One region of the Spartinivicinus poritis genome, then DNA from elsewhere that is predicted to be linked to it. Evidence: predicted binding sites of a transcription regulator. Region 1 holds the regulator's gene; the other holds the start of a gene.
The links. Region 1 encodes sigma-54, which starts transcription at its own class of promoters, with help from an activator protein. Its sites were predicted from a motif close to TGGCACNNNNNTTGCTNT; they were not measured.
Positions count from the first base shown of each region.

Region 2: a site for sigma-54 is predicted at 4,394-4,411, ahead of ORQ98_RS05565 (PEP-CTERM sorting domain-containing protein). Genes of this name have one in related genera too.

Region 1 is NZ_JAPMOU010000001.1:327,727-335,152, reverse strand. It holds gene ptsN (PTS IIA-like nitrogen regulatory protein PtsN) at 1-84, opposite strand, end outside; gene hpf (ribosome hibernation-promoting factor, HPF/YfiA family) at 108-416, opposite strand; gene ORQ98_RS01465 (RNA polymerase factor sigma-54) at 595-2,121, opposite strand; gene ORQ98_RS01460 (hypothetical protein) at 2,150-2,356, shown strand; gene lptB (LPS export ABC transporter ATP-binding protein) at 2,375-3,100, opposite strand; gene lptA (lipopolysaccharide transport periplasmic protein LptA) at 3,110-3,622, opposite strand; gene lptC (LPS export ABC transporter periplasmic protein LptC) at 3,606-4,190, opposite strand; gene ORQ98_RS01440 (KdsC family phosphatase) at 4,187-4,729, opposite strand; gene ORQ98_RS01435 (KpsF/GutQ family sugar-phosphate isomerase) at 4,726-5,700, opposite strand; gene ORQ98_RS01430 (M20/M25/M40 family metallo-hydrolase) at 6,429-7,426, shown strand, end outside.
Region 2 is NZ_JAPMOU010000004.1:273,758-281,183, forward strand. It holds gene ORQ98_RS05550 (sensor histidine kinase) at 1-231, opposite strand, end outside; gene ORQ98_RS05555 (hypothetical protein) at 474-1,712, opposite strand; gene argH (argininosuccinate lyase) at 2,042-3,445, shown strand; gene ORQ98_RS05565 (PEP-CTERM sorting domain-containing protein) at 3,534-4,232, opposite strand; gene ORQ98_RS05570 (SdrD B-like domain-containing protein) at 4,599-4,961, opposite strand; gene ORQ98_RS05575 (DUF4360 domain-containing protein) at 5,186-5,809, opposite strand; gene ORQ98_RS05580 (DUF4360 domain-containing protein) at 5,825-6,445, opposite strand; gene ORQ98_RS05585 (DUF4360 domain-containing protein) at 6,715-7,275, opposite strand.

The DNA.
Region 1 (7,426 bases):
AATAAGCTGTAAAACACGTTTTTTACTCCCCCCTTGCACCCCGGTAAGGGTGCATTGCGGGAGAAGGAATTGTTCGATTTTCATGCTTTTTAAATAAGTAAACTACTTTAACGAATACTGGCTCCCTGGAGTCGATCCAGGGTTTTCTCTTTATGCTTGCTGAGTTGCCGGCCTAGTTTATCACTAAGTAAGTCAATTGCTGCATACATATCTTCAGATTCTGCTGTGGCGGCAATATCAGCACCTCTTACATGCAAATTCGCTTCTGCTTTTTGGCGCAGTTTTTCGACACTTAGGGTGATTTGCACGTTAGTAATGCTATCGTAATGGTTTTCAATGCGATCGAGCTTTTTGATGACATATTGGCGCAACGCATCAGTCACTTCTACATGATGACCACTGATGTTAACTTGCATGCAACGACCTCCTAATAGGACTTAATGGTTGTTAACCAGCTTCACTTAATTGTAAGGCTGATTGTCAACTGCTTCATTACTGAGTGTAATGCCAGCAGATTTGGTATTGCTTGTTGCTAGTCAATATAACGCATGGTTGAGCGCTAATCTGTTTGATACCTCTACACATGCATCCACTTCATACCAACCGCTTTCGTTCGTTAGACGGTGGGATGGATAGGGATTCACGATATTTGGCAATCGTTCGTCTTGCCACCTTGATACCTTGTTCTTCCAGTAAGCTGGCAATTTTGCTGTCACTTAATGGTTTTTTAGGGTTCTCTACTGATACTAACTTTTTAATGATAGCTCGGATAGCCGTAGATGAGCATTCTCCGCCTGATGAGGTGCTGACATGGCTTGAGAAGAAATACTTCAGCTCAAAGATGCCTCTTGGCGTATGCATGTATTTTTGGGTAGTTACTCGAGATATAGTAGATTCGTGCATACCCACTGCTTCGGCGATATCGTGCAGGACTAATGGCTTCATTGCCTCTTCGCCATACTCTAAAAAACCACGCTGATGTTCAACTATGCGAGTTGCTACTTTCATTAGTGTTTCATTACGACTTTGTAAGCTTTTTAAAAACCAACGGGCTTCTTGCAAATGGTTTTTCAGATAAGTGTTGTCTGAGCTGCTATCAGCTCGCTTAACCAATGATGCGTAATTATTATTTATACGTAGTTTAGGCGTGGCCTCCGCATTAAGCTCTACCAACCAGCGATCATTATGCTTTCTGACAAATACATCAGGAATTACATATTCTGTTTCAGATGGCTGGATGTCAGCGCCAGGCTTTGGATTAAGGGCTTGAATCAACTTGATGCTTTCGGCTAGTTCTTCTTCTTTAAGTTTAGTACGACGCATAAGCTGGTTGTAGTCATGATGACCCAGTAAACCTAAGTGTTTGGCTACAATCAATCTAGCGTTATCAAGAAAAGGGGTGTCTTCAGGTAAGTGAGACAGCTGAATTTGTAAGCATTCCTGTAAGCCTCTTGCTGCCACACCAACAGGGTCAAAGTGTTGGAGGCGTCTTAAGACTATTTCCACTTCCTCTTGGGATATTTCCAACTCTGGGTCCAGGCCTTCCCAAATCTCTTCAGTGCTGCAACTGAGATAGCCATCATCATTGATCGCATCAATGATAGCAATTGCTACCAAGCGATCATTATCTGACATTGGGGTTAAGTTAAGCTGCCATTCTAAATGACTGTGTAAGGACTCTGTTGTGCCATTACGATTACTAAAGTCATACTCATCATCATCTCCTGAAGCTGAGCTAATAGGGGCTGAAGAGGTTTGATAGATATCATCCCAGGCGCTATCAACTGGGAGGTCATTGGGAATTTCTTCTGACCAGCTGGTTTCCTCAGTGCCATCATGGCTGCTGCTTTCAGATGTGCTGTTATCTTGACTTTTGGAGGAATCTGATCCATTCAGGCCAGCACTGTTGAGCTGCTGAGGGTCATTGTCATTACTATCACTGTTTGTTGATGAGTTGTTGTCAGACTCATCGGTCAGCTCAAGCATTGGATTGGATTCAAGCGCTTGCTGAACTTCTTGCTGTAAATCCAGTGTGGATAGTTGGAGTAGTTTTATGGCTTGTTGCAGCTGAGGCGTCATCGTCAGCTGCTGGCCAATTTTCAAAACCAGGGATGGCTTCATTGCTAAACAATTACCTTATAGTGCAATCGTGCCTGTTTTGATTTGGCAAAGTCAACAACAATGGAAGTGCATTCAAAGGCGGTTACCTGAGTTGCTGCTGAACAAGCCACTGAATGTTTCCATTGCACCTATTATTAATGTCAATTGTGTGTTTATTTCAATTGTTTACAGTATTACTGTTGTTGTTTCTTGTGCTCTTACTGGCTTTTTAGCTGAGCTACTAAAAATTATATGAGTATCCTTGCCAGTTGTCTTATATTTTAAAGTCGTGTCCGAGGTAAACCTCTTTTACTTGCTGGTTGGTCATTATCGCTTCGGCGTTACCCTCTGCAATAATATGTCCCTCACTAACTATGTATGCATTCTCGCAAATATCAAGTGTTTCTCGAACATGGTGGTCAGTAATCAGTACGCCTATACCGCGGTCTTTCAAGTGCCAGACAATATCTTTAATGTCTTTTACAGAAATTGGGTCAACCCCGGCAAAAGGCTCATCAAGTAGGATGAAGGATGGCTCAGTTGCTAAGGCTCTGGCAATTTCTACCCGGCGACGCTCTCCTCCAGATAAACTCATACCCTTATTGTCTTTTATATGGGTGATATTGAACTCTTCAAGTAGTGAGTTAAGTTTTTCTTGGCGCTGCTTCCGATTTAGCTCTTTACGGGTTTCTAAAATAGCTAATATGTTTTCAGTGACAGTTAATTTACGAAAAACAGAGGCTTCCTGTGGTAAGTAGCCAATGCCTGCCTGGGCTCGTCCATGCATGGGGAAGTGAGTAATATCTTGTTCGTCAATCCAGACACTGCCATGATCTGACTGGACTAGACCAACAATCATATAGAAACAAGTGGTTTTTCCTGCGCCATTGGGGCCTAGCAGACCAACTACCTGACCACTTTTAATTTTCAAGGAAACATCTTTTACAACAGCACGGCCTTTATAACTTTTGGCAAGGTGCTCGGCTTTCAATATACTCATATACGACTATTATTTCTTTTTGCTACGGGGTTGCAGTACCATTTCAACGCGGCCTTCATTGGTTTTACCGCCTTTTGCATTCACTTTCTGGGTTTTCGCAAAGTAGTCTATTTGGCTGCCAGTAAAGGTATTGCCTTCTTGGAATAGCTTAGCGTTAGTGATTACTTCTACTTTTTCATTGGTAGCGTAGTACTTGATAGTACGACCATAGGCTTTGATAAGCTCTTTGTTTTCTGCTGGTTTTTCACGATAGTGTGCAGGGCGGCCTACAGCAACAATTTTGTTAATCCCATTGCTGTCTGAATAAAGAGTGACTTTATCACCTCTTATTTGAATAGTGCCTTGGGTGATAATGACGTTGCCAGTGTAAATGTATACACCAGACTTATCATCAATATCAGCACTTTTGGCTTTAATATTGATGGGCTTATCTTTGTCATTGGGAAGTGCCCAGCTTAACAGACTAAGCCCGGCAGCTGAGATAGCAATAATCCCTACAATCAAATTACTGATTAACTTCATAGTGTCCCCTGACATTAGAAAACAGTTGAATTCTATCTTTTGCTAAAAATGCGCGCATGCCAACTCCTTGGGTAATAGAGCCGTTGGGTGATGTTATCACAACTGGATGTTGAGTATCGGCGACTTCTTCCTCGGCATAAAGAGTTAAAAAGTCGGTTTTGAGTAAAGTGCCAAGTTCACCATTGGACTTAAGCTCTTTGACTCTTACCTGGTCAGATAACTCAAGGATATCGCCACCAGGTAATAAGCGCCCGTGTTTAGCAGTGGTTTTCCATTGGTCGTCACTAGTTGCCTTGTACAAATCAATATTAGGCTTTGCTAATAAAGATACGTCATTATGTGGGTAATGACTGATTTTGTCTGCAACGAGCAAATAGTCTTTATTCCCCTCTAAAGTAAACTGAGTAACACGAGGGTTTATCAAGTAGTAGTCTGGTGCCTGCTCAAGGTTATTTGCTAGAGGCTCACTTGAGCTGGGCACTGGTGTTGAGGTTGTGCCAAGCATAAGATAGCCGCAGTAAGCAATTACTAAAATAACAATTAAGCTGATAATACTGCTTCGATTCATTCGCTTGCCTGTATATAAGGAGTTAGAGCTGGTTGTAAGGTATTTTGTGCGCTCATAATGAAGTCACAAACCTCCCTTACTGCGCCAGCTCCCCCTGGTGTTTGAGTCACGCCATCAGCATGCTTTTTAACCAGCCAATAGCCATTGGGAACAGTTAGGCCCAAGCCTACTTGCTGAATGGCTGGTAAGTCAGGCAGGTCATCACCTACATAGGCTATCTCTTGCCAATCTAACTTAAGCTGTTGACGAATTTCGTTTAAAGCGACTTGTTTGTCTTCTCTGCCTTGTAATAACAGTTCAATACCCAAGTCTTTTGCACGCTTTGCTACAACGGTTGTTTCTCGGCCTGTTATAATAGCAACTTTTACGCCCGTTGACTGGAGCATCTTAATGCCATGGCCATCCAAAATGTTAAAGGTTTTAAATTCCTGACCATCAGCCGTAAAGTACAGCCGGCCATCAGTCATTACCCCATCTACATCAAGCCCAAGAAGTTTAATCGCTTGTGCTTTGACTATTAATTGTGGGTCAAGGTTCATACAACGCCTGCTTTGATAATGTCGTGTAAATGGATAACGCCTTCAATTTGACTGTGTTGACTAATGACGACCAAACTGGTGATTTTATGATCTTCCATAATGTTTAAGGCTTCTGCTGCTAATATGTCGGCACTTACGGTCTTACACTGAGTTGTCATCACCTGGTTGATTGGGGTTGTATGGAGGTTGAGCTCTTGATCTAGAACTCGGCGCAAATCACCATCAGTAAAAACGCCTAATAATTGGTTTTCTGAGTCAGCAATTGCTGTCATCCCTAGGCCTTTTTGGGAAATGACAATTAAGGCTTCTTTTAAAGGCGTTGATAAGCTAACGATAGGGAGTTGCTGTCCAGTATGCATAATATCTGCAACTTTAAGTAGCAGCTTCCGACCCAGACTGCCACCAGGATGCGAAAAGGCAAAGTCTTCAGCTGTAAACCCTCTAGCCTCTAGCAGAGCAATTGCCAAAGCGTCACCTAGTACTAGGCTAACTGTCGTGCTTGAGGTAGGTGCTAGGTCTAGTGGGCAGGCTTCTTTTTCTACATAGGTGTTTAGGTTGACATCAGCTGCTTGCGCTAATGCTGACTTCTCATTGCCTGTCATACTGATCAAGGGGGTGCCTAGCCGCTTTAAGAGGGGAATTAACATCACCAGCTCAGCAGTATTGCCTGAGTTAGATAAAGCTAACACCACATCGTTATCGGTAATCATGCCCATATCACCATGACTGGCCTCACCAGGGTGAACAAAAAAAGCGGGAGTTCCTGTGCTGGCAAGCGTTGCAGCAATCTTGTTGCCGATATGGCCAGACTTGCCCATGCCTACTACAACTACACGGCCTTTACAGTTCAACATTATTTGGCAGGCTTGGGTGAAAGCGCCATCTATGCGGGGAATCAGTTTATCAATAGCCTCCCGCTCACTTTCAATGGTGCGAATAGCGGACTGAGCAAAATCAATTTCGTGTGACATAGTTCCAATGACGTAGTTGCTTTGAGATGCAAATTATTTGGTATTTGTCGTAATTGAGCAAGGTAAAATATTCGACTGATAAACAGTTAGAGCAAGCTAGCAGCTAAGAGCACAAGTCTACAGCTAATAATAACAAATATCGACCGAGAGCTGTGCTACTTGAGTTGAGATATATGCTTTGAGATAACGATCGTTTAGATTTGTATTGAGGGAAAGCCGCTTCTCTATTTCGCGGCGAGGTGATTTCATGGGAAGGGCGATAAGTTAGCTATATTTTGCTGGATGTCATGAATATTGTCTCAATATTAACCACTGTATTAGCTGTTAATATGTAGCTTGGTCAGCACATTTAATTTAGGAATATTAATTATTATAAAATAACTAAAAAGTTTTCTTTATTCATCAGTTATTGTATGAATTGGATAGGATATTCCCTCGACTTATCCCGCAGCCTTGAAAGCAAATAGGAGTGCTTAAACGGTCAAAATGAAAAATGCGATCTGGTGTTAAGAAATAGCTGGGTATTTTATTTTACGGTCTTTGTTAACTGGGGTGATGACTACTTAATTGATGAGTGTTAATTAAATTATTTTAACGCTTGAATAGGTGGTTTTGAAGTTGTTTTTAATTATTTGGTGATTGCCCAAAAATTTATTTCTTAGCATAAAGGCGAAGCACTGTTATCGCTTTAGTTTTTTGGTAGCGGTGAAAATACGAGGTTACTCCCCATGCTGATAAAAAATATTAGCGCAATTGCATTAGTCGGTGCTTTAAGTGGTCTAGGGTTTGCTGGTGAGCAGCCACCTGCTTGGATTACAGTAGATGATGAAGCATATCAGTTAGTAAAGGAAGGAATGCCAAGCTTATTTACTGGTTATGAAACAGAGCAAGGTTTAATTGACCGGCTGGCAAATATTAGTCAGGGTAAAGTACATATTGTTGCTATTCACCCTAAAAAAGTTACTGCATTAAGCTTGTATTTGCATATGAAGCAAAAACGTTGTGGTGGTTTTATTCAGCATGAGACTGCTGAGGCGGCTATCTCTGGTGTTGCTAATGCATTTAACCCACCAGCATCAATTGCTGCTATCAACTATCAGATCAGTGAAGATGACATGGTAAGGAAGCTGATTGGTCAAACCAAAGAAAGCAGTATTCGTGAAACTATACAGCAATTGTCGCGTTACCATGATCGTTATTATAAAAGCAAAACTGGGGTAGAAGCAGCTAATTGGATTAAAGACTATTGGCAAAAGCTAGCAGGTGATAAAACTGGGGTATCGGTAAAAACAGTTGATCATAATGATTGGCAACAACCTTCAGTGGTGATGACCTGGCAGGGCTCTGAAACACCCGATGAAATTGTTGTGATCGGTGGTCATTTGGATTCGATTAATGGTCGGAATATTAGTCTAAAAGCGCCAGGAGCAGATGATAATGCCTCGGGTATTGCCACAATTACGGAAGTGATTCGGGTTTTAGTAGAGAGTAACTTTAAACCGAAAAAGACCATTAAATTTATGGGGTATGCTGCTGAGGAAGTAGGGCTGAGAGGCTCTTCTGAAATAGCGCGTCAACATAAAAATCAAGGGGCTAAAGTTGTTGGTGTATTACAGTTAGATATGACTAACTACAATGGCTCTCAAGATGATTTCAATTTAGTTTCAGATTACACCAATGACAGGCAAAATAAGTTTATTGCGGAGTTATCGAAAAAGTACTTGCC
Region 2 (7,426 bases), on a different contig from region 1:
TGGTCTGATCCGACATAGGCAGCCAGCACTTACCAATACTACCCATTGAACAAAGAATGAGGTTAATGCCAGATGATTCCAATCAAAACCCATAGAGCTAGGAAGCGCTAAGACTAAAATCAGTACAAATAACTCAGCCAATACCACCAGCATAAATACTGCTCTAGTAGTACAAAGATCGGGTAAAAAAAACTCTTGATCCAGCCAATCGCCAGCTTCGAATGGTTTCACGACACTATCCGTCAATGGTTTTATATATTATTTTTAACACGTATAAAAATACTCACAAGGATAGCGGAGAAATACGAACTTTTTCTTGTCAATTGTGTGAATTAAGTCGCCAACAATAGCTAAAGAGAGAGGAACAGACTTAAAAGTAACAAAAATGAATGGAGCAATGGACTATCACTCCACTCATTCGCGACACCCTCAGAGAGGGGCAGGATGAAGGGATAATTAGTTTAAAACCAACGTTATGCTTCTAAGTAGCTCTTTTTAATTCCAATACCCTTAAGCGCAGAAAGCTCAGCCTTAGTAAGAGAGTTAATATCACTAATATATTTAGACTCAGACAAGGCAATAGGCGTCTCTTTGTCTAGCTGCCGTGCTGTTACTTCAGCTAGCTTTTCCAATGTAGTTGTCAGCTTTGTAGGCAACGAGATAAGTACCTTACCTGCTTGGGTTTCCATTAACTCATCAGATAGACTCAACTTCTCTGTAGCAAAGTCAAAAACACCACGCCACTGAGTACTGTCTTGCCCCGTTGTCTTTTGGAATGCTGCGCTTATTATCGCTCGTGGTAGTTGACTGACCTGTTGCTCCAACTCACTAGCTATGAATTGATTGCGCTTAACCGCATCAAATTGATCTTCTGGGTTTTCTTTATTTTTCTCAGCCCACAACTTGTCCGTATTATCAATAAAATGCTTCAATGTTGTTGCTATAATACCAAGATTAGATTGCTTGTATGACAGTTCATTACCTAATAATTGAATAGGGCTTGAAACGGCGAGCTTCCTTAACCACTGTAAATCTGCTGCCGTTTTTACTTGCCCTTTAATATCATAAAAAGACAGCTGACTTTCAAAAAACTTATTCGCTAAAGCTTGTTGCTGTTCAGGCGAAAGCGTCAGTTTATGTTTTTGTTTCACGGTAGAGCTTAAATAGCTTGTTGCATCTAGCAGAGCCTTTGACTTGTCATCAGAGACCGAACGACCATAAAACCCTGTAGCCTGATCTAAGTTGATTGTTTTACCGGTAGAGGAATCTTCTATAACAGCTGATTCATATTGACTTTCAAGCGTCTGAATCTTCAACTCTTGGTCCAAAGCCTCAACCTCTACATCTAGCTTGGCCATCTCTTGATCAAACTTTTGTTTTAGCACCTCTGGGCTATCGTTCTTAGCCTGTAGTATTGGTGATCCTATGCTAATACTCGAAGCTTTACTTTCAGGGGATTGCGTTCGATTAAAAAGTGCTACAATTGTCTCAGGCACTTGCTTAATATTGCTAAATGCTTTTGCAAGCTTCTGTTCTACTGTCTGAAGTGGTTGCTTAATCCAGCTTTGATAGAGGCTTTTAGCTGAGTCACTAGCCTTCTCAAACTTAAATGTTCTGCCACTCGCACTCCCTTCTGATAACTTCACTTCCTCGACTGGGTTTAGTTTAGGCGTTCCAATATCAGGAACCCCATTAGTACTCATATAAATCATGGATATCTCCTAACTGTCCTAACAGTTAATCGTTAATATAAAAAGACAGCAGTAATATGGTACACGTGACAATTAAGTGGCTACTTATCAACAAGGCGTAACTTTTTAGCTTGGAGTAACTTTAAGGCAGTTGCTTTTCGACAGGCCACCAACATGCCTTCAAACCAACGCCTTGGTTGCGAATTTACCGGAAGACCAGAGACAGCAAACAATTATTAGAGGTGCCCTTTAGATACATATTGACACAACTACCTATGGCATGATGACTAACTGATAGTTGTATAATCTATTTTCACCAGCGAGCTTTAATCGGGAATCGGGGATAACCAATGTCGGATAAATCAATAAATCAAGCCAACCAACAATGGGGGGGACGCTTCTCAGAGCCAACAGATCAATTTGTGGCCAAGTTTACTGCCTCAATTGATTTTGACCAGCGACTTTATCGACAGGATATTAACGGCTCCCTAGCCCATGCCGCCATGTTAAATAAAGTTGGCATTTTAACTGATCAGGAATTATCTGATATTCAACAAGGCTTGCAGGATATTCAAGCAGCCATTGAAGCAGGTGAGCTTGAGTGGTCTGTGGCCTTGGAAGATATTCATATGAATATTGAAGCACGCCTGACCGACCGCATTGGTATTACTGGTAAAAAGCTCCACACAGGCCGATCACGTAATGATCAAATCGCTACTGATATACGATTGTATTTGCGTGATGAAATTGACCTCATTTGTGAAGAGGTCAATCGGCTACAGCAAAACCTAGCCAGTCTGGCAGAGCAAGAAGCTGATACTATCATGCCTGGTTTTACTCATTTGCAAACCGCTCAACCCGTTACCTTCGGCCATCACCTAATGGCTTGGTTTGAAATGCTTAGCCGAGACTATGATCGACTGCAAGACTGCCGCAAGCGGGTGAATATCTCTCCTCTAGGGGCTGCAGCCTTAGCTGGTACCACCTACCCAATTGATCGCGAATTTACTGCTCAACAATTAGGCTTTAGTAAGCCCAGCGAAAACTCACTTGACTCTGTTAGCGATCGGGATTTTGCCATTGAGTTTTGTTCAGCAGCCAGCTTAGTTATGACTCATCTGTCGCGTATTTCTGAAGAGTTAATCCTCTGGACATCAGCTCAATTTAATTTTATTGAATTACCTGATAGGTTTTGTACTGGCTCCTCTATCATGCCGCAAAAGAAAAACCCCGATGTACCAGAGCTGGTTAGAGGCAAAACCGGGCGTATCACCGGCCATTTAATTTCATTACTGACTTTAATGAAATCTCAACCCCTGGCTTACAACAAAGACAATCAAGAAGATAAAGAGCCTTTATTTGATACCGTGGATAATCTGAAGGGCTGTCTGCGAGCTTATGCTGATATGGTACCAGCAATAAAAGCCAATAAACAAAGTATGTATGAAGCAGCCAAACGCGGTTTTTCCACTGCCACTGATTTAGCTGATTATTTAGTTAAAAAACAGATGCCATTTCGTGATGCTCATGAAGTTGTGGGTAAAGCTGTGGCTTATGGCATTGCCCAAAATAAAGACCTTTCTGAAATGAGTTTGGAAGAGCTACAACAGTTTTCCAGTACAATTGAGCAGGATGTATTTGATGTACTCACCCTGGAAGGCTCAGTGAATGCGAGAAACCATATTGGTGGCACAGCGCCTGCTCAAGTTAAAGCAGCGATTGAAAGGGCTAGAGAATTACTAGCGTCAAGATAAAAAAGGACACAGCTAAAATAAAACAACCAATAAAAAAGGGTATACAATGTATACCCTTTTTTTGATTTTACTGTAATGAGTAAAAAAATTACGCTTTTTTCTTACGCTTTTTCATACCCATCACAGAAAGGCCTAAGCCTAGCCCCAATAGTGCAATACTACCTGGTACAGGAACAGGGTTTACTGGGTCAACATAGTGTAGGCCACCAGCACCAGCAAATTGCACATCAGAGCCGTTACCAATTTCAACGTTAATTAAACGGCCATTATAAGCACCAAATGTTTTACGAGAGGCTGAAATTTGAATGCTATTAATGCTTTCACCCACTGATAGACCAAAATCAGAAAGGTCAAATAAACCAGCAAAAACACCTCGGCGTTGATGAGCTGTACTTATTCCATGGCCAATCAGGTTATCAGCAAAAATATCTTTATAAACGCCATTAATGGTTACACCTATAGTACCACCCCAGATAATTGAAGGCCGATACATAAAAATAGCGCCATCTTTACCAGCTCTATTTTTAATTGGGTTTGCGTAAGTCATGGTGAGGTTTTTATTCATGGCGTTGCCATGAGGCCAGAATGTATACCTACCAGTATGAGGGTTATCATCACCGACTGGATGCTGGCCTGGACCAAAATTAGCCCCTCTGTAGCTTACTGACGCCACTAAGTCATTCGAGTCAATGCTATGTTGATTATCTATTTTAATTAAACCAGCCTGAGCCTGCATGCCGACAAATGTAAGTGCGCAAGTCATTAGCCCTATTTTAGTTATTTTCACTTCGTAATACTCCTGAGAAAATTATTGACCTACTTCACAAGATGCTTCCCTGCTCTTTTCAGACTTTACTGAGAAGGTTTAGCAACGTGAACAATGCTTTTAGCAAGCACTAGGTCAGCAAAATTCAGGCCAACAAAAAAAATGCCTTTAAATTACGCTGCTTAGCAAAATTTATGACAATAAATGTAAATTAATCTGACTTAATTATTAAAATAAAATGAGACTTAATTAAAATTAAAAGCGTTAAGTAAGAACAAAAAGGAAGTGAATATATAGTAAATAATTTTATATACTTGAAGTTTGGCGAGAATTAAAGGGTGGAAAGAATAACCACCCGCCAGGAAGGATGTTTTGATAAAGAGATAACTAGCAAGCGTTCCAAGGTGATACAACTACCTTATTATTAACTCCACCTTTCATCTGTGGACCATTATATGTGAACGCTTTACCACTTTTTAAGACAAACCGTATTTTATAGCTACCCTGCTTAATGCCTGAAAACTGATAGTTTCCATTTAATGCTGTTACTGTAGAAGCTACCTGAGTACCTTTACATGTTAGCAGCTGAACCGCAGCGCCATTAATGCCTTGCTCGTTATCTTCTTGAATACCATTGGCATTTTTATCATTCCAAATATGATCACTAATCGAAACATTATCAGCAGTTGCTACAGCAGAAAGAGAAAATACGCTTAATAAAATTGAAACTGAAAATATTTTTTTCGACATTGTAAAAACCCTGGCTAAAAGAAAATTGATATTCAAGTTCTTAATCAATGCCGATAAGGTACCAGACCTGATCAATATTTAAACAGACTAGGTTTATTAGTATGACGCGTATAACAAAAGAAGTTGAGCAATTATGAAGTAGTTCAAAGAGCAGGTCTTAAACCTTGCTGAGATACATACAGCGCCCTTACAGGGATAGGTGTAACTACCTACCCCTCCTTAAATCATTCGCGAGAAACATGGCAGCGCTGGTAATCTATTTTAAATTTAATACTTGCCGCTCCTTCATCAATATGAAGTGCGGTTTTCAAGCCTTTAGCTATAAGGTTTATTTCTGTATCCAAGTAAACCCGATCATCACCACAGCTTGTATAAATTGGTTCTCCCCAAGTATTGAAAACAACATCCTGTAAGCTGCCATAATCATGATAGTAATTTTGCCGCCCCCTAACAGCATAATAAGGGGAAGTTGTGTCATAATCAGACATACTTTGGTGAATGATAACTCCTGCCATCCCTTCTTCGTTTAGGCTAACAGTGCCCTCTACCCCCAAACGACTAAAGCTCACCTGATAACCATCAGGAATGATCAATGGGATTTGAATAGAGCAACTTGTTTCTACCTCATCACCATTCATTGAAACTGCTTGAAATTGGTTAAATATTAAGTCAATTGTCCCATCATCATTAGCATCAGCAGTTACCCCTTTACAAGCACATAAAGGGTTAGTCTCTGGACACCAGGCACTGCCAGGTAAAATAATATCCTCAAACTCTGGGGTGACAGCAAAACTCGCAACAGAATGTAAACTAAGTGCATAAATTAATATATTTTTTGGAAAGGGCATTTTCTATTTACTCTATTATTCTACCGGACAGCCTTGCAGCTCTACCTTAGGTAAAACCAACGATCTAATAACCGTAGATTGACGCTCTATTGGCACACTAAGACGATTTAAAAACTCAGTATCAACGGTTATAGATACTTTTAAATTAAGAGACTGACCACAGCTATTGATTTCACTACCCATTGGCTTAGTCAAGGCAACATCACCATTAGCCAGTCCACTAAACTGCCAAATAGATGCTTCACCAACTCCACCCGCTTGTCGATAACGTAGACTTACCAAGTGTTTACTTGCTTCGGTAGACTCAGCTGTGCCCGATATTGTAATGGCTGGAATTAATGCTCGTTGCTGTTGTGGTACTAATAATACATATTTGATAACACATATCGCTCTATCTTGAAGCTTTTCAGGGCCTATTGTTGCTGCCAGGCTATCAAAACTAATAATAGTATTACCCGATACTGGATCATATTTAATAGTTGCACTTTCATTGCAACTGTCGCCTAAAAATTTAATATCACTAATTATTGGGTCAGTGCTGTTTGATGAAACAAGTTGATTTGCATTTAAATGAGCAACAGCAGAAATTAAAAGTAATGCCGATACGCCCTTAAATAAAAGCTTTTTGTATTGCATGGTAAAAGCCTTTTTACAGTATAAGGAAGCCTAAACCCAAATGATTCAACAGGCTACAGCAAATATTTTCATGCACCCCAGTGAAGAAGTGCTCAGGTTAAAAGGCTTCCAGATTTCACATCAGTTATATTCTTCGTGAATGACTTTTAGGGTTTGTTGTCATCACTCTTCCCCCTAATCATTTATTAAAATATAAACTCATAGGGATTCATCTCTCGACGGCCGCCCCTAAAAACCATTCACTTTGACTATATTTACCTGGTTTTCAGTTAAAACTGCCCACACTGAACCATTTCATAACCATAATTAACAGTTCTTCCTGCAGCTTCATCGATTACTACCCGACCATTTTCTGCCTCTACGGTTATAGATGTTTTAAATGTGACTGTCTGACCGCAAGGTGAAAATGAGTAACCAGCAAAGTTTTTATTAACTGTTATATTTTGAGGAAAGTTACTTGGGAAAAATTCTTGAATCGCCGCATTTCCAGTAGTACCTGCCAAGCGGTGACGTAATGCAATTTGCCCTTTCCCGTTATACTGAATCATTGCAACCCCTTCAAACCCTACCCGACTAATTGCCAACTGATAGCCAGCAGGCATTTGAATCGGAAACTTCACAACACAGGTTTTCCGCTCACGTCCATCATAGGCCTCAGCTTGGAGTTGCTCATCGAAAATAATATCAAATGACTTATCAGGGTTAGTATCAACCAGACCAGAACATCCCCCTAAAAAACGAACTTTTTCTGGGTCTATCCCAATACCATCTCCATAAGCTAATGAAGAAGCTGAAATAACTAAACTGGAAATAAGTGCAACGTATTTCATGGTCTATCCTTATCTATTCATCCTTGAAAGTAATTAAGAACTACCGAAGAAACCGCATATTTTATTGGATACCCTCACATCAGAGGGTTAGTTACAGCTGCTAGCAAACCAAATGAATGTCAACCATGGTTACCACCAAAAAGTACTGCCA